3 regions of the Paenibacillus sp. S25 genome follow, and region 3 is predicted to be linked to each of the others. Evidence: riboswitches for the same ligand, from Rfam matches in the RefSeq annotation. Region 3 holds a riboswitch; each other region holds the start of a gene.
What was found. A riboswitch is a leader RNA that binds a small molecule or an ion and turns the genes downstream of it on or off. The one in region 3 is predicted to bind glycine.

Region 1 (6,333 bases), 160 kb from region 3:
GCATTGAGCACAGCGCATTCCGATACACGCTTTAAGCCATCAGGACCGTAGCTACGGATATAGGTATAGGCACGGACGAGAATACCGAAGTTGCCGTAAAAGGCTTTAACCCGTCCAATAGAATCTCCCTGTTCCCGGTCCCAGTGGTACACCCCCTGCAGATCCCGTACGACAAGTGGCTTGGGCAAATAAGGGATGAGCCGTTGCTTTACGCCGACAGGCCCAGCGCCGGGGCCGCCGCCGCCGTGCGGGGTACTCATCGTTTTGTGCAAATTGAGATGCACTACATCGAAGCCCATATCTCCGGGACGGGTAATCCCCATGATGGCGTTGGAGTTCGCCCCATCATAGTAAAGTAGACCACCTGCGTCATGCACGATGGCAGCAATGTCAGTGATTTGCTTCTCGAACAGCCCAAGCGTGTTCGGGTTGGTCAGCATGAGCGCCGCGGTGTCGTTGCCTACGGCTTGACGCAGCGCATCCAGATCCACCAGCCCCTCAGGGGTGGAGGGGAGGGTGACTGTTTCGAAGCCCGCGACGGTTGCGCTGGCGGGGTTCGTTCCGTGCGAGGAATCCGGCACGAGCACCTTGGTACGTCGCTCACCACGTGCTTCGTGGTATGAGCGAATCATCATCAGCCCGGTCCATTCGCCATGGGCGCCCGCGGCGGGCTGAAGCGTGACGGCATCCATGCCAGTTAACGCAGCCAAATCATTTTGGAGCGTATGCAGCAGCTCCATGGCACCCTGGATGCTCTCCTCTGGCTGATATGGATGGATTTTGGCGAAGCCTGTATATCGGGCGACATCCTCATTCACCTTCGGATTGTATTTCATCGTACAGGAGCCGAGCGGATAAAATCCGTTGTCCACACCGAAATTACGCCGGGACAAGGCGGTATAATGCCGAATAACGTCTACTTCGTATACCTCGGGTAATGCCGCAGGTTCGCTACGCAGCGCATAATCTGGCAAAAGCTCTGCCACCGGGCGACGGGGAACATCGCACTCGGGAAGGGAATAGGCGATGCGACCCGGACGGCTCAATTCAAAAATGAGCGCTTGATCGTGTTCCTTCAACAGCCCTTGTTTCTGATCCTGTCCGGTGTGTGTCATAGCAATCCCCCCAAGGTGTGTACAAATTGGTCAATCTCTTCTTTGGTTCTTTGCTCCGTCACGGCAATCAACATGTGACCAGCAAGTTCCTCATAGTCCCGGCCCAAATCGTAGCCAGCGATAAATCCAGCAGCTAGCAGCTCGGCCTGGAGTTTGCTCATATCTGTACCCTCAGGCAGTCTAAGGGCAAACTCGTTAAACGTCGGTGCGTTAAACGAGACAGTTACGCCCTTCAAGCTCAGCAATTGCTCTAAAGCATAACGGCTTTTATGCAAATTTAGCTCCGCTACTTCCTTGATCCCCTGTCTACCCATGACAGACAAGTATACAGATGCAGATAAAGCTAGCAACGCTTGGTTGGAGCAAATGTTAGAGGTGGCCTTTTCGCGGCGGATATGCTGTTCCCGCGCTTGCAAGGTCAGCACGAAGCCGCGCTTACCGTTGCGGTCTGTGGTCTGACCCACAATACGGCCGGGGATACGGCGCATATGTGCCTGAGAAACGGCAAAGTATCCACAGGTCGGACCGCCGAGAGAAGAGGAGATACCAAGTGGCTGCGCGTCTCCTACCACAATATCCGCGCCCTGTTTGCCGGGTGTTTCCAGCAAGCCAAGTGCTAGTGGATTGGCACTGACGACCAAAAGACCTTTGTGCGTATGGATGAGGTCAGCCATCGGCTTCAGGTTTTCCACGGCTCCGAAAAAGTTGGGGCTTTGGACCAAAACAGCCGCGGTCTGTTCCGATACGGCTGCCGCTAACGCATCAACATCCGTTACGCCGTCCGAACAGCCGATCTCCACGATGTCCAAATCCAATCCGCGTGCATAGGCTGCCAATACCTGACGTGCCTCCGGATGGACGGACCTTGATACGATAAGCTGTTTACGGCGGGTAGCTGCGGCGGACAGTGAGCCCGCTTCAGCCAGTGCAGTCGCTCCGTCGTACATGCTGGCATTAGCTACAGCCATGCCCGTCAATTCGCAAATATACGACTGAAACTCGAAAATGGCTTGTAGCTCGCCTTGGCTTACTTCCGGCTGATAGGGGGTGTAGGCTGTATAGAATTCCGAGCGTGAAGTGATGTGCTGGATGACGGACGGAATATGATGATCATAAATTCCTGCGCCAAGGAAGCTGGCATGTGTGTCTGTATTGGCGTTGTGTCCGGCCAGCTCAGCCAAGTGGCGGGTTAAGGCTTTCTCATCGAGTCGAGAAGAAAGAGGCAGTTCCCCTTGATATCGAATGGCCTCTGGAATGTCACTGAATAAATCATCAATGGATGATACACCGACCACACGTAGCATTTCGGTTTGATCCTGTTCAGTCATAGGGAGATAACGATGCTGCTTCATAGGTTCTGGCTCCTTTCGAAAAGCAAATTTCAAACGTAAATTAGCTAATAAAAAAGTGTGTGAGATGAAAAAACCAGAAGTTCATATCTGACATGTTTGCTTTATAGAAATAAAAAGAGTTTAAGATCAGCGCGGGCGTCTATAAAAGGGTGCTGCCACCACCTCGGCACGCAGGCGTTTGCCACGAATCTCAACCTCCAACGGTGTAGAGAGGGCGCTAAAACGACTGTCCACCAAGGCGAGGCCCAGATTACGCTTCAAGGTGGGCGACTGAGTCCCCGTTGTAACCTCACCAATGTGTTGTCCTTCTGCGAATACTGGGTAATGGGCGCGTGGGATACCGCGATCAATCATTTCCAGCCCGATCAATTTGCGAGGAATCCCTTGTTCTTTCTGACGTTGCAGTGCTTCTCTACCGATAAAATCTCCTTTATTCAGCTTGACGAAGAAACCTAGACCAGCTTCGAGTGGTGAAATCGTGGCAGATAACTCCTGACCGTACAGCGGCAATCGTGCCTCAAAGCGTAGTGTATCCCGAGCACCAAGTCCAGCGGGAATCAGCCCATACGACTCACCGGAACGAAGCAAACCCTCCCATACGGCTGGTGCTTCCGCAGCAGGTACATAAAATTCAAAACCGTCTTCGCCCGTATATCCGGTTCGTGAGACAAGTGCTTTTGCTCCGAACAATGGCACATTCTCATGGAAGCGGAAAGATGCCAGATTCGTAATGTCCGTATCTGCCACGGCTGCGGCAATACGTGCTGCTTCCGGTCCTTGCAACGCCAGCAATGCTATCGCATCAGACATATTCTCCATGTGAACGGATGCAGGCATATGACGAATTAGCCAATCCCAATCCTTATCGATGTTGGATGCGTTCACAACGAGCATGTAGCGTTCCGGTCCTTTGCAGTAAACAAGTAGGTCGTCTACTACACCTCCATCGGGGTAACACAGGAGTGAATATTGTGCCTGACCTGGTTCCAACTGGCTGACATCATTCGTGGTCACCCTTTGCAGAAAAGCTTCGGCCTCTTTGCCTTCAACCAAAAATTCGCCCATATGCGATACATCGAATAAACCCGCACGTTGCCGGACGGCCTCATGCTCCTTTTGAATGCCGCTAAACTGAACCGGGAGCTCCCAGCCGCCAAAGTCAATACAACGAACCCCAGACTGCGTCCCGTAGGACGAATATAGCGGTGTTTTTCGCAAATTAGTCATTATTCCACTCCTATCCGGTGTGATCGGCTAAACAAAAAAGACAGGCCGAAAAAAACGTATAGACGGCAGTCTACACTCTTTTTTCAGCTCTGTCCTTGATACCAGAAAGTTACCCCGGTATGTACCGGGTTTCCCCTTGGGTGATCCGCTCCAATAGCGAATGCTCTCCAGAGATGCGTCCGGCAGAGGTCCTTTTGCCTGAGAGATTCACCTGCAATGCAGGTTTACTCCTTCGGCGCTACCTTCGGGATCAACGGTATATTACCTGGCTTTGCAGATAACAACTTGATCCGATTCGCGTGCACTTATGTCTCACAAGCGGCAACAGCTATGCGAATCTTTTTGGCAGTCTCTCCCTCCGCGTTCATCCGCGTTTGCAGTTGTCGGTGTGTTTCCCAAAGCATTTGCTATAACCCATTAATACGCAAATTCATTCAAAATGTCAATAAAAATGTCATCAAAAATAATAGAAAAAACATTTAATATATAAATAAGGATATGTAAGCGTTTGTTATAAGCTATCATTTTTTTATATAGTACGCTATATGAGGTGATATGAAGTATTTTTGTTAGTATTATTGACATGAGTGTTCTTGTTGTCATAATCTTAACCTGTCTAATACAGGTGAGCAAAAGCGATTTTATTCATATGGAAGTGAGGGGAACAGAATGGGTGAAGTGAAGCAGCAACTTTGGTATACAGACGAACATGAGTGGGTTCAGCGGACAGAGAATGGAACGGTGCGGATTGGTATTACAGACTTTGCACAGCATCAACTGGGTGATATTGTTTTTGTAGAATTACCTGAGGCGGGAGCAACGATTGAGCAGGGAGCGGAGATCGGTACGATTGAATCGGTGAAGACGGTATCCGACCTTTTTGCTCCGGTGACGGGAACCATATTAAAAGTGAATGAAACGCTGGAAAGTACGCCTGAGCTAGTGAATGAATCTCCCTATGACAAAGGTTGGATGATCGAAGTAGAGATGGATAAAGAGGTGGAGGAAGCCTTGGGCAAGCTACTGTCTGCGGACCAGTATGAGCAGTTGATTTCCGATGGGCAGTAATGGAGCATTGTAGTATGGAGTAAGAGGGTTATTTGTCTGCTCGATTATTGTATAAAATAGTCGCTATGATTTAACATAGCGGCTATTTTTTTGTCTTTTTGCAAACGTAATTACGTGTTTTATTCTGATTTAGAGGGTTGTCCCCATATAAGAATCATACATAATCCAGCACGGTTTTTCGACTAATTTCTATAGCTACAGGTCATATTAAGAAGAATTATGCAGGTATAATACCTTCCCGGATAATTTAAATTTAAATGTTGTCATCAACGTTCATGACGAAAGTACGTTTTCATTTCGTTGATGAAGATAGCGCTGTCATTTAGTATGAATTTTAAGAAAAGGTAGTGATGCTTACCTACAAGGAGGATTTGAATATGAGTACATTGGACGCAAAGCCAAGTTCAAAAGGAGGCACTCGTGTCGCCGTACAGCGTTTTGGCCGTTTTCTTAGCGGTATGGTTATGCCCAATATGGGAGCCTTTATTGCGTGGGGGCTGATTACGGCACTCTTTATTCCGACCGGATGGTTTCCAAACGAAGGTTTTGCACAATTGGTTGACCCGATGAAAAATTATTTGTTGCCGCTACTGATCGGTTATACAGGGGGCACGATGATTCACGGACAGCGTGGAGGTGTGATTGGTGCCATTATGACGATGGGTGTCATAGTGGGAGCCGATATCCCGATGTTCCTGGGCGCGATGGTAGCTGGTCCGCTGGCTGCGTGGATATTGAAGAAGTTCGACAAGGCCATTGAAGGCAAGGTCAGATCAGGCTTTGAAATGCTGGTCAATAACTTTTCGGCCGGGATTATCGGTGCCATTCTAGCACTGCTTGCCCATGTGGCGATCGGCCCGATTGTACAAATGATCAGTCAAATATTGTCGGCAGGGGTACAGTTCCTCGTGAACGCAGGGCTACTGCCGCTTGTCAACCTCATTATTGAGCCCGGAAAAGTATTATTTTTAAACAACGCGCTGAATCACGGAGTATTGAGTCCGATTGCGTTGGAGGAAGCTGCAAGAACAGGAAAATCCGTACTGTTCATGCTGGAATCTAACCCTGGGCCAGGGCTCGGTATTTTGCTGGCCTACTGCCTGTTCGGCAAAGGCACTGCGAAGTCGTCAGCTCCTGGCGCAGTCATCATTCATTTTTTCGGCGGGATTCATGAAATTTATTTCCCTTATATTTTGATGAAGCCGATTTTGATTCTTGCTGCTATAGCTGGGGGCGTTGTGGGAACCTTCTGTTTTATGTTGACAGGTGCCGGACTGGTTGCTGCTCCTTCACCGGGTAGCATCATCGCCTATTTTCTAATGACGCCAAAAGGCGGATATTTGCCAATGCTGAGCGGGGTGATCGCTGCTGCGGTCGTATCCTTTGCTGTTGCCGCAGTGTTACTCAAGACTAGTAAGCAAAAAGAAGAGGGGCTGGAGGAAGCTGCATCCCGCCTGAAAGATATGAAAAATCAAAGCAAGAGTGCAAGTGCTAACGCCACTGTAACGGAAGATAACCACGAATCTGATCGTGCTGCCGAGATTGCCGCAGATCGAACGCTCAAGGATAAA
Region 2 (6,333 bases), 1.8 Mb from region 3:
CGCGCTTCCTCCATTCTCCATGGTCTTGTCCCGCTTATTCTCACCATGTTTGATGTTTAAAACCTCTCATGAACATTACATACCGTTTTTGTCGGAATAATTTGAATACATCCTATCACCAGTATATGGATATATCAATTAAGATTATGCTATCAACATCATTTAAAAAATCTATGATCCAGCAGTAGCGCGGCCTTTCTGGCACAAAATGTAATGAAATAACCAACCACAGGTTAATTTTCATTACAAAAAAAGTCGTTTGATCCCTCCGCAGGGATCAAACGACTAACTAATACCAGCTCACATTGAGCTTCTGGCGATAATTATGAAGCCGCTCCATAGGAGCCAGACTTGAACGTTCTAGGATCGTACCATTTGTAACCTGCTGCCGGAGCAGACCAAGGCTCAGGCTGCGGTTCCGTGGAAGCCGCAGGCTCCTCGAATGGCAGAAGCTTCGTGGGTTGATCCAGAGTCAAACCTTCCACATCGGACAATTTCATGTAGTCCTGCTTCCATGCAAGCCATTGGACCGTTTGCACCAGGAAGGTGGAATCATCCACTTCTTTAAAACCATCATATGTCTTCTTCGACTGTCCGTTTTCCTCACGCACATATTTCGGTGTAGCATCTTCTACAGGGGAAGAATCACCGATGAACGCTGCCTTGCCTTGACCTACCTTGGAGATAGCGGCATAAGGTCCTTCCGCACGGCCCCCGCCGTTATAAACTCCCTGGTCTACCGCATTCCCCCATTTTTTTGTGCCTGAAGGGATATAAGCAATGCCTTTAGCCTTGGTAGGATCAATAATAGCCAGCGTAGATCCTGCATGCATTGCAATCGAGCGCACACCCTTGGTAATGCCGAAAGATTGATCTGCGGCTACAATGTCGGTAGCATTCACGTCACCGAGCGCATTGTAACGGAAACGAACGCCAAAGTTGGTCGCCAGCCAATCGGAGCTTGTTAATCCTTGCATCGCCGGTGATGCAGCTTCTTCTGCAGTCATGCCTTTGGCCGGATTAGTATAGGCTCCACGACGGTAGCCATTCATAACCTCGGAGGAATCCCAACGGTTTTTGTTACGGTCCGCATTATAATGATCGGAGATGAAGAAAACGCTCCCCCCGTTATTCACGTATTGCAGCAGGGCAGCCTGCTCGGATGCCTTAAAGGCAACATTCGCTTCACCAATAATGAACACATCATATTGGCGCAACTTGTCATATGTTATGGCCTGCTCTCCATAAGTAAAAGGAATGGGACGGTTCAATTGGTCTACCGTAAAGCCTACATTACGCAGTCCATTGGCAAAGTCGGAGAAGGCGCCTTCAATGACCCAATCTGCTGCACCAGCGGTCTGTGCGTGCGTATTATCGAACAGCACCTTTTTGCCTTTTCCATCCGGCAATGTAGTACCGGGTTGACCCGGGTTGCCAGGTTCACCTGGTTCACCCGGCTCGCTTCCGTTCACCAGTTCAACAGCGCTTGGGCTTTTCACTCCACCAAAATTATTGTAGGCGCCGAGTGTACCCGTCACACGAATTTTGCTGCCGATCAGCTCAGGATGGCCTGATAGCCCATATTGCCCTCTGTACGCTGAAGTCAGCTGTACATCCAACAGATTAGACGTATTACGTTCATTTGCCTGATCGGCAATCAGTACGTTAAAATCATTCGCAAACGGGGAAGAAAAATTAGCCGTTTTCGATCCGGTAGCATGTCCGACGATGTAACCTTCCACCGTCACCGTACCTTCACTGCCTTGGCGCTGAAGTGCTTCGGCTACTGTCAATGCTCCCTCTGCCTTGACCTGACCGAATGGAACGAAGATCCCGATCAGCAGTGATACGATCGCTGCTAGATGCAGCATCCCTTTTAAGCGTGAACCTGTGAATCGCAAGCCTTTTACCATACGTCAATATCCCTCCTATGATTTCCATAAATATACTTGTCCTTTATCAGATTAGCCGCCAATCTTCTAATTCCTTCCTGGTTTCATCCATAATTATGTAAATTTTAATCTTTTTTATTGGGAACGCACCTGTTTATGTAAAAATTAAACCTGTGATTGACACCGAGCACGCCATACATTACGCTAAGAAAGACATGTAGAACGGTATACGCGAATGAAGATGACGGGAGAGTCTGTCCAGGGAGCCTACACTCTGGCGGCACCGAAGGAGCAAGGCGTCAGCACCCGGCTGACGGATAATCTCTCAGGTCCATGTATCGTCATCTGACGCAACTCTGGAGAGAGCGCAAGCCACCCAAGGGGTAAAGGCGGTAAGAACACCGCACGAAACTCTCAGGTAACGAGGACAGAGATAAGGGAAACTTCCTTATCCTGTCCTTTTTTGTGCTCACATTGTGCGTCAGCATTAGGAACCGTCATAACCGCGCAAAGACGCGGAAATACCATATAGTATGGTATTAGAACATACAGGGGGCCACACCATGCGTTTCAAAGATGTATTTTCCATTATCGGTCCGGCCATGACCGGACCTTCCAGCTCACACACCGCAGGCGCGGTACGGCTCGCACGCGTTGCACGGCACTGGCTCGGGACGCAGCCTGACCGTGCCCGTATGACACTGTACGGCTCCTTTGCCGATACGTATAAAGGACACGGTACAGACCTGGCGCTCATCGCAGGGCTGCTTAATTACGATACGGACGATCACCGGATTCCGGATGCCGAGCAATGGGCGGAGCAAGCCGGGATGGCCGTGGAATTCGCCGTCAGCGGACTCCCCGCGCCTCATCCGAACACTGTCCGTTTCGAGCTGTGGAAGGGCGAGGATCAGCGCACACTGTTGGGCTCCTCCATCGGCGGCGGCAGCATCCATGTCCAGCAGCTTAACGAATTCCGGGTCAATCTGACCGGGGAGCTGCCTACGCTGGTGCTTCTCCACTCGGATAAGCCCGGTACATTGGGCGCGATAACTTCAGCGCTGGGCGCGGCCCACATTAACATTGCCTATATGCACGTAGATCGCAAAGGCCGGGATGGTGAAGCACTCACCGCCATTGAAACGGACAGTTCTGCTCCAGCTGAACTGATTGCGGAACTGCGTTCTTTACCTCATATGTATGAAATTAAGATGATTAATTTGAAAAAAGGAGCTGAATCCGATGCGGTTTAGCCATCTGCATGAAATCAGCGCTTTATGCGCTGAAGAATCCACCACAATTGGCCGCTTGATGATTCAAGAGCAGGTACAAGAGACGAATACAACGGAGGAAGAAATCTTTCGCCAAATGTCTGATTATTATGAAGTCATGAAGGAAGCCGTTCATCGCGGTCAGACACAAGACACCGTATCCCGCAGTGGATTGACGGGCGGTGACGGCAAGCGCCTAGCCGAGTATCTGCGGGCAGGAGAAACCTGCTCCGGTGATGCCTCCGCGCTCGCCATGGCTTATGCCCTCTCCGTGTCGGAGGTTAATGCATCCATGGGTCGCATTGTCGCCACGCCTACCGCAGGCTCATGCGGGGTTATCCCTGGTGTGTTCATCAGTGCGCAGGAGCGGTTCGGCTGGGATGATGAGCATATGGTGAACGGTCTGTTCGCCGCTGGAGCCATTGGCTACGTGATCGCCAACAACTCCTTCATTTCTGGCGCGGAGGGAGGCTGTCAGGCTGAGATTGGCTCAGCTATCGGGATGGCCGCTGGCGCTATGGTCGAGCTGCGCGGTGGTACGCCTGAACAGGCTGTTCACGCCGTGGGTCTCGCTCTTAAGAACACGCTCGGCCTGATTTGCGACCCCGTCGCCGGACTCGTGGAGATTCCGTGCATCGTGCGCAATGGGCTGGGAGCCGTGACTGCGCTTGCCGCAGCGGACATGGCTTTGGCGGGTGTGCGCAGCGCTATTCCGTCTGACGAAGTCATCGACGTGATGCTTGAAGTCGGCAGTGCGATGCCGTCGAAGCACCGCGAGACCGCCAAAGGCGGCTTGGCCCAGACGCCGACTGGCAAGCGTTTGACCGAATCACTTACACGCAACACACCGACCAAGAAGGATAAGTCATAATTTATAAGCGGTAGCCTCCTTAAAATAAAAGAGCAAGCATATCGTCCTTGGACGTATGCTTGCTCTTTTGTTTTACTGAACGGTTACCTGTACCTTCGTCATTTTACCTGCATATTTCACAGTAATTACAGCTTTGCCCTTGCCCTGTGCCTTAATGTTACCGTCTTTGACGGTCGCAACAACAATTCTGGACGAGGACCAGACAGCCGGTTTGGAAACATCCTTCTCCGACTCATCCTTATACGTGGCTGTAGCCGTAACCTTGGCCAGCTGTCCTGCCTTCAAATTCAAAGCAACTTCGTCTGTTTGCAGGTATTTAAGCGTATCAACATCCACGGGCACGCTGATCACCTTCCCACCGAACTTCGCCTGAATGTTAGCTTTACCGTAGCTGACTGCGGTAACCTGACCCTTTTTAACAGTGGCTACCTTGTAATTAGACGTTTTCCATTCAGCTTGGGCCGTAACGTCCTTTTCTTTACCATCATTCGATTTAACCACAATCGCGATGGTTTTTTGATCTCCAGATTTGAGCGATAGCGCGATTGCATCCGCTTCAATCTTTTGCGCTACGTCCACTTCTACCGTAAACGTAATGTTTTGCTTGCCATATGAAGCAGTCACCGTTGCCTTGCCGCTACCATTCGCTTTGATCAAGCCTTCGCTAACTTCAACCACTTTTACATTGCTAGTTGTCCAGGTGGCGTCCTTGGTTACATCTGTTTTTGTACCGCCACTCTTAACTCCTGTTACTTTCAGCTGCTTCGTTTCCTGAGCACCAAGCGCAATTACACGCGAGTCAGTTTCCAGACGGTCTACAAGGCCTACTTGTACGTTAATCGTCAGTTTTTTGCCATTATAGGTCGCTGTAATAACCGCTTTACCAGCGGATTTACCCGTAATCGTTCCTTTGGACACAGAAGCAATATCTTCTGCGCTTGAAGCCCATTCTGCATCCTGTGTTACATCTTCCTTACGCCCATCCGCATAAGTAGCCGTCAAAGTTGCAGTATAGTCCTCATCAATATCAATCGTTGCCGTTTTGGAGGAAAGAGACAGATCACCGGGTACATTTACGGATACCGTAGCTGTAACTGTTTTGCCACCATAAGAAGCGGTGATCGTAGCCTCACCTGTTTTATAACCCGTGACTTCTCCCGCACTGACAAAAGCGATATCTTCATTGCTGGACTTCCACTCTGCCTTACTTGTGATATCTTCTTCCGTACCTGTTACATACGTTGCGGTCAGCTTGAGCTTTTTGGATTCCTTGGCATTCAGGCTCAGCTTGTCCTCACTCAAATCCAGATATCTGGAGGTTTCAACATCTGTCTTGATCGAAACGGTCTTATCTCCATACTTAGCGGTCACCGTAGCCGAACCCGCTCCAATCGCCATAATCGTTCCCTTATTCACAGTCGCAATTTTTTCATCGCTTGATGTCCAAGTAGCTTTATCTGTGATATCCGTTACCGTCCCATCCGGATAAACGGCAGAAACTTGTATTTTTTTAGATTCATCCAGACGGAGAAAAATATTGGATTCGCTGGCTTTCAGCTTGTTCGTTTGATCAACATCCACCGAAATCGTAGCGGACATCGTGCCATATTTACCTGTAATTGTCGCCTTTCCCGCGCTATAGCCGGTAATGGTGCCTTTCAGTACATCCGCCACAGCTGCATTGCTGGAGCTCCACTCAGCGGACTCTGTCACGTCCTGTACCGATCCATCCGGGAATGTCGCTGAAAGTTTAACCTTCTCAGTATCCTTCAGCAAAAGAGAAACCTCTGATGAACTGACATCGAGACGTTTAACCTGCTCCACCTGCACAGCAATGGTTACGGTCTGTTGACCATATACGCCCTTAATATTGGCTGTACCTGCTCCCTGAGCGGTAACCAATCCGTTAACTACTGTTGCTACCTTTTGATTATCCGAGGTCCAAGTAGCGTCACCCGAAACCTGAGCTGTTGTATTATCACTGTATGTCGCTGTCAAATCAACCTGTCCTGTACCGCTTGAACGCAAGTTCAGGCTTTGTACACTGGATGTCAGCGCCTTAACCTTTTTCGTTACATGTACCTGAACCGATTGCACCTTCTCTTTATAGGTCGCAACCACGGTGGCTTCCCCTTCAGCCTTAGCCGAAACTGTACCATTATACACGGTAGCAATAGCTGTATTATCACTTTTCCAATCCGTGCTTACGGTTACATTCGAGGTTGTCCCATCGCTAAAAACAGCAGTAGCCGTCAACGCAGCCGTATCTCCCTGCTGCAAAGTTACCTCGTTAGAGGAA
Region 3 (6,333 bases):
CGCCAGCCACCTTTTTGAAGGAAATACCTCTTCCCATCACGATGACCTCTTTGCCTTTATCGTTTTTAGTCAATAGGACGTTGTTATTGAGCACCTTCTCAATAATCATTGAAGTTCCCCCTCCCATCCTTTACCAATAAAAAATGCCTAAGCACAATTCAACACTATTGTTAGCAATAGCACTCAATTGAACTCAGGCATTGCCCGCATCACCGGTCACAATCCTTCGATATAGTGCTATTGTAGCACAAAAAAAAGCGATTTCAACATATTTTATTCTGATTCGACAAAAAATATTTCATATCAAGGCCCTTTTGCCTAATTTGCAAGTAAATCGTTACCTTACGTGGTCGTACGTTCAATGAGGCTATACTCTAGCGAATGAAGCTCCATTTGGCGTCCAATCAGCTGAGGGGAAAGCATGAAAAAAGCATTTTGGGCTTGAGCCATGATGGGATTTTGAATCGTCGTAATCCCCAGCGTATGCGCCAGCTCCGTGTTATCGAATCCGACAATCGCCAGATCTTCCGGTACGTTAAGCCGTTGTCTGCGTGCTTCGCAGAGAATACCCACTGCTACATAATCGTTAGCACATAAAATAGCCTCTGGGAATGCTTCCCGACGCTGTAACAAATCCCGTACGACCTGTTCGCCATCACGGATATTATAAATAGAAGAGTGATTCCAGTGTTGCGACACTGGCAGATTGTGCTCACTCATGATTTGTTCGTAGGCTCGTTGTCTGCTATGGGTATTGATGCTGCTCGGACGACCAAAAGCATTGGCTATACGAGTATAGCCTTTTTGTATCAAATGTTTGAGCGCTAACATATATCCTTCATACTGGTCCATAGCGACGGAGCGAATATCGGTATGCTCCATTCGTTGCCACGAAACGATCGGGCCATATTTGCAATAGGTACTCAAAAAATCAGTGTCATTCACGCAGGAAATGATGACCAGCGCATCGACTCTTTTTCTTTTTAAATCCTCAAAGGCTTGAAGCTCTTTCTTTTTGTCTTCTCCCGAAGTATAAATAATGGTTTGGAATCCATACTGGCCGGCTACTTCCACAAAGCTGTCCAGAAAAGCGAGAACAATTTCATTAATAGTTGAAGTAATGATACCGATCTGAAGCGTCTGACCCTTGGATAGAGAAATGGCATTCCGATTAGGAACATAATCTAATTCCTGCATGATTTTCAAAATCTTAGTTCGTGTTTCGTGACTGACATGGGGGGACTGATTTAATACTCTGGATACCGTAGCTTTGGAAAAGCCCGCCAGTTTTGCAATTTGATCAAGATTCGACATGGTGCTTCTCCTCACATAAGAAAAAAATACTTGACATGAAACGCGTTACAACGATTAGGATGCTTATGAAGGCATTACGTCTATTTTAAAGCATCTGTCAATGCTTTTCAAAGGAGAACGGTTACCGTCTGGCAGCAGCGAATTTGTCTAAAAGCCACTCCCTACACAAAAGGGGTATTATGGTAATTGATCTATTTAGGAGAATTAGGTATTGATTCACATTTGAAGCACTTGATGGGATTACTGGACCAAAGTAAAAATCTTAAATACGGAAAGAGGTTTTTATACCATGACGAAGACGCTAAAAGGATTTCCAAAAAACTTCTTGTGGGGTGGTGCAACCGCAGCTAACCAACTGGAAGGCGCTTTTGACGTAGATGGAAAAGGATTGTCCAGTGCAGACATGGTTGCCTATGTACCCAAAGCAGAGCGCAAGAACGATCATGCTATGGAGATTTCGTCCGAGCGACTCGAAGACATTTTGGCAGGCAAAGTCAATGCCCGTTTTCCAAAGCGTGAAGGTGTGGACTTCTTCCACCACTACAAAGAAGATATTGCATTGTTCGCGGAAATGGGCTTTAAGGTATTTCGTATGTCCATCCACTGGTCGCGGATTTTCCCGAATGGCTATGATGCCGAGCCGAATGAAGCAGGATTGCAATTCTACGACAATGTATTTGATGAGCTGCGCAAATATGGTATTGAACCGCTGGTAACATTGTCACATTATGAGACACCGCTGGGTTTGACTCAGAAGTATAATGGCTGGCTGGGTCGTGAAGTTATACAGCACTACGTAAATTATGCCGAAACTGTGTTCACGCGTTATAAGGATAAAGTAAAATACTGGCTGACCTTTAATGAAATCAACGTAATGACCATGAGTCCGTTTACCGGTGGCGGGGTGGTCATTGACCGTGTAGAAAACAAACAACAAGCGATATATCAAGCACTGCATCATCAATTTGTAGCTAGTGCACTGGCGACCAAACGGGGACATGAGATCATCCCGGGCGCTCAGATCGGCTGTATGTTGGCTCGTTTGGAAAGCTATCCACATACGTGTAACCCAGAGGATATACTGAAAGCCCAGCATGAAAATCAGATGAACCTGTTCTTTACGGATGTGCATGCCCGTGGGGAATATTCCAACTACATGAATCGTTATTTTGAAGAAAATAATGTTGTTATACACACAGAACCAGGCGATGCCGAAATTTTAAAAAATAACACGGTCGATTATATCTCATTCAGCTACTACATGACCTTGACCGTTTCTGCAGGTCCAGAAGGTGAGAAAGCAGCAGGAAACCTGATTGGTGGCGTGAAAAATCCATATTTACAGTCCTCTGACTGGGGATGGCAAATTGATCCGATCGGTCTGCGTGTTACACTGAACACGTTATATGACCGCTACCAAAAGCCGCTGTTCATCGTGGAAAATGGCCTAGGTGCTTATGATAAGGTAGAAGAAGACGGTTCTGTGCATGACACATATCGTATTGATTACTTGCGTCAGCATATTGTTCAAATGAAGGAAGCGATTGCCGACGGTGTTGATCTGCTTGGCTACACCAGCTGGGGTCCTATCGACCTTGTGAGCATGTCTACTTCCGAAATGTCCAAGCGCTACGGATTTATTTACGTTGATCTGGATGATGACGGTAACGGAACGCTCAAACGCTCCAAAAAGGACTCATTTAACTGGTATAAAAATGTGATAGCAACCAATGGTGAAGAATTGTAATACTATATCGTCTCGGGCGGGTATAGCAGAGGACATCCTAAGGATGCAATCTGCTGTACCCGCTTTTTTGATAGACACAATAATAATATTTCAGCGGGCTTCACAAACTTTTCACTTGTAATAAGCTGAAAGTTTTCTGTATAATAAATAAAAATTTCATATGTCTGGTTGATGTTTGCGGGAGATGGAACGAAAGTTCCGACCGAAGGGGCAAAACTCTCAGGTGCTTAGGCTGATTACAGCAACAAGCGGGGACCGTAAACGGACAGAACTCTGGAGAGACCCTTAATTGGGCGCCGAAGGTGCACCGCAGAGAATATCTGCTTAAACTCTCAGGCAAAAGGACAGAGACGCGAATAACCTGTGACAGGGAATGCCCTAGGCTTTTTTATAAGCTATTAGAGGCAGAAACCTGCACAAGATGGTTGTATTTTTTCGTGCCTTTAACCTCTCCAGGAGTCGAATCAGCGGATTTGACTCTTTTTTGTTTTCTAATATGCTGGAGGAGCGGGTTGAAATGAATTTGGTACATGTGTTAGAAGCGATTAGCAGTTGGATATGGGGGGCGCCTCTCATCATTCTTGTCATGGGAACGGGGTTGTGGCTGACCATACGTTTGAAGATGCTGCAGGTATTCCGCCTGCCCCTGGCGATCAAGCTGATCGGTAAGGCACCGAATGAAGGCAGCGGGGATGTAAGTAGTTTTGCGGCTTTGAGTACAGCGTTGGCGGCTACAGTTGGCACAGGAAGTATTGTCGGCGTAGCGACAGCCATTAAGCTGGGCGGGCCGGGTGCCTTGTTCTGGATGGTCGTTGCAGCCTTTTTTGGGATGGCGACGAAATATGCGGAAGGTGTACTTGCGGTAAAATACCGGGTGAAGGATCGGAATGGGCAATTTTCCGGCGGCCCGATGTATTATATTGAGAAAGGTCTGGGACGCCGTTTTAAACCGCTGGCGATGCTGTTTGCTTTTTCGGGCATGCTGGTAGCGTTGTTCGGGATTGGAACGTTTCCGCAGGTCAAAGCGATTGTATCTTCGACTGAAAACAGTTTTGGCGTTCCGCCCATTGTAACAGCACTGATTATTGCTATCCTTACAGGACTTGTTACTATTGGAGGACTCAAAAGCATTGCCAAGGTATCGACGAAGGTCGTTCCTTTTAAAACAGGCTTGTACGTACTGATCTGTCTCATCGTACTGATTCGGTTTGCTGACCAACTTCCTGCTGCAATTGCGCTGGTGCTCCATTCGGCATTTTCAACTACATCTGCAACGGGCGGATTTGCCGGAGCTACGATTATGCTAGCGATGCGAAGTGGGGTAGCCAGAGGTATTTTTGCCAATGAGGCCGGATTGGGAAGCGCACCGATTGCAGCTGCAGCTGCCAAAACTAATTGGCCTGCGGAGCAAGGGCTAATTTCCATGACAGGCGTGTTTATTGATACGATGGTTATTTGTGTGATGACCGGGTTGACGCTACTGGTTAGTGGTGTGTGGAGCGGGCCAACCGACGCGGGCCTGATGACTCAGCAAGCATTTTCCAGCGCATTCCCGCTGGGGGCAGAACTACTCACAATCATTCTGATTATGTTCGCGTTCACCACCATGCTCGGCTGGAACTATTACGGGGAACGCTGTGTTGAATATTTGCTTGGGGTCAAGTGGATTAAGCCATATCGTTATCTGTTCATCGTACTGGTTGCCGGGGGTGCGTTCATTAAATTGGATGCGATTTGGCTGCTGGCAGATATATTTAACGCAATGATGGCTTTCCCGAACCTGATTGCACTGCTCGGCTTATCAGGAATTGTAGTCGCAGAAACCCGAACCTATATGGATTCTCTGAATTCTAGTAAGAAAAAGGGCATTCTTGCAGGTGCCAGTGTAGGGGCAGCTATTCAAGTAGAAGAAAAAGGGCAAACGGTTAATTCATAAATTCCAAAAGGGAGTGCCCTCAGCCATCACAGGCTTGAGGACACTCCCTTTTGAATGTTATAACGATGCGTGCAAAATAGCTGAAATATCTTCTTGATTCAGCTTTTTATAATTACCGAAGCCTCCGTATTCCATTTCACGGGCTGCAATGTTTGCGACTTTTTCCAATTGCTCATCATTAATATTGTAATCGGCCAGGGTGGAAGGGGCACCGAGACTTGTCCAGAATGCCCTCAGGCGATCAATCCCCTCCAAAGCAATTTCCTTATCCGTTTTACCAGTGGTATCTAAATCAAACATGCTGAGCATCAGCCGCTTCATGCGTGCAGCATCCTGATCCACCGTATGTCTCATCCAGTTGGGGAACAGGATCGCCAGACCGCCAGCATGAGGAATATCATATACAGCGGATAGTGCATGTTCAATCGTATGCGAAGCCCAGTCCCCGAAGTAGCCCATTTGCAGTGTTCCGTTAAGGGCAATCGTTCCGGCATATAAAATCGTTTCACGATGCTCGTAGTTGTGCAAATCTTCCAGCAGCTTAGGTGCAGTTTCGATCACGGTTTGCAGCACGGAAAAGCACATACGATCTTGCAACGGTGTGTTTTTAACATTGTGAAAATATTGTTCAAACACATGGCTCATCATATCCACCATGCCATATACCGTCTGATCACGTGGCACAGAGAAGGTGTTTTTTGGGTCCAGAATCGAGAATTTCGGATGCGTCACCGCGCTGCCCCATACGTATTTTTCGTTCGTTTCCCAGTTGGTGATAACAGAATCCGGATTCATTTCTGATCCGGTGGCGGCGAGTGTGAGGATGGTGCCGAATGGCAGAGCCTCGGTCGGCATGTGCTTTTTGTTGATAATATCCCACACATCGCCGTCATATTCAGCCCCTGCTGCGATGGCTTTGGTGCAATCAATAACGCTTCCACCGCCTACAGCAAGTAAGAAGTCGATTTTTTCATTTCGGCAAATGTCGATACCCTTCTTAACGGTGGACAAGCGCGGATTCGGTTCTACACCGGACATTTCATGAATGTTGAGATGTAGCGGTTCTAACGCGTTTAATACCTGGTCATACAGACCATTTCGTTTGACACTTCCACCTCCGTATACCAGCAAAATGTTTTTGCCGTAATTGAGCAGCTCCTGCTGCAGTTCTTCAATTTGATTGTCTCCAAAAATTAATTTGGTGGGGTTATAATATGTGAATTTGTTCATCTGGTAAGTTCCCCTCAGTTCATAGTTCATAGTTCATAGTTCATGTTCAAATCGTAAATCGCTTAACCTGATTTCCTGTTGGATACCTAACTTCATCATGTAAGCT

Region 1: it holds a riboswitch for glycine, as region 3 does, so the genes downstream of both, gcvT (glycine cleavage system aminomethyltransferase GcvT) here and KAI37_RS20075 (alanine/glycine:cation symporter family protein) in region 3, are expected to answer to the same signal.
Region 2: it holds a riboswitch for glycine, as region 3 does, so the genes downstream of both, sdaAB (L-serine ammonia-lyase, iron-sulfur-dependent subunit beta) here and KAI37_RS20075 (alanine/glycine:cation symporter family protein) in region 3, are expected to answer to the same signal.

The regions. Positions count from the first base shown of each region.
Region 1 is NZ_CP073683.1:4,432,427-4,438,759, reverse strand. Features, by position in the region: gene gcvPB (aminomethyl-transferring glycine dehydrogenase subunit GcvPB) at 1-1,115, opposite strand, end outside; gene gcvPA (aminomethyl-transferring glycine dehydrogenase subunit GcvPA) at 1,112-2,467, opposite strand; gene gcvT (glycine cleavage system aminomethyltransferase GcvT) at 2,594-3,694, opposite strand; glycine riboswitch at 3,871-3,969, opposite strand; gene gcvH (glycine cleavage system protein GcvH) at 4,364-4,762, shown strand; gene KAI37_RS19325 (PTS mannitol transporter subunit IIBC) at 5,140-6,333, shown strand, end outside.
Region 2 is NZ_CP073683.1:453,784-460,116, reverse strand. Features, by position in the region: gene KAI37_RS02055 (DUF6359 domain-containing protein) at 324-1,913, opposite strand; glycine riboswitch at 2,128-2,243, shown strand; gene sdaAB (L-serine ammonia-lyase, iron-sulfur-dependent subunit beta) at 2,456-3,145, shown strand; gene sdaAA (L-serine ammonia-lyase, iron-sulfur-dependent, subunit alpha) at 3,135-4,034, shown strand; gene KAI37_RS02040 (Ig-like domain-containing protein) at 4,107-6,333, opposite strand, start outside.
Region 3 is NZ_CP073683.1:4,596,734-4,603,066, reverse strand. Features, by position in the region: gene licT (BglG family transcription antiterminator LicT) at 1-109, opposite strand, end outside; gene KAI37_RS20085 (LacI family DNA-binding transcriptional regulator) at 343-1,314, opposite strand; gene KAI37_RS20080 (glycoside hydrolase family 1 protein) at 1,604-3,061, shown strand; glycine riboswitch at 3,230-3,306, shown strand; glycine riboswitch at 3,325-3,419, shown strand; gene KAI37_RS20075 (alanine/glycine:cation symporter family protein) at 3,579-4,997, shown strand; gene KAI37_RS20070 (iron-containing alcohol dehydrogenase) at 5,055-6,227, opposite strand.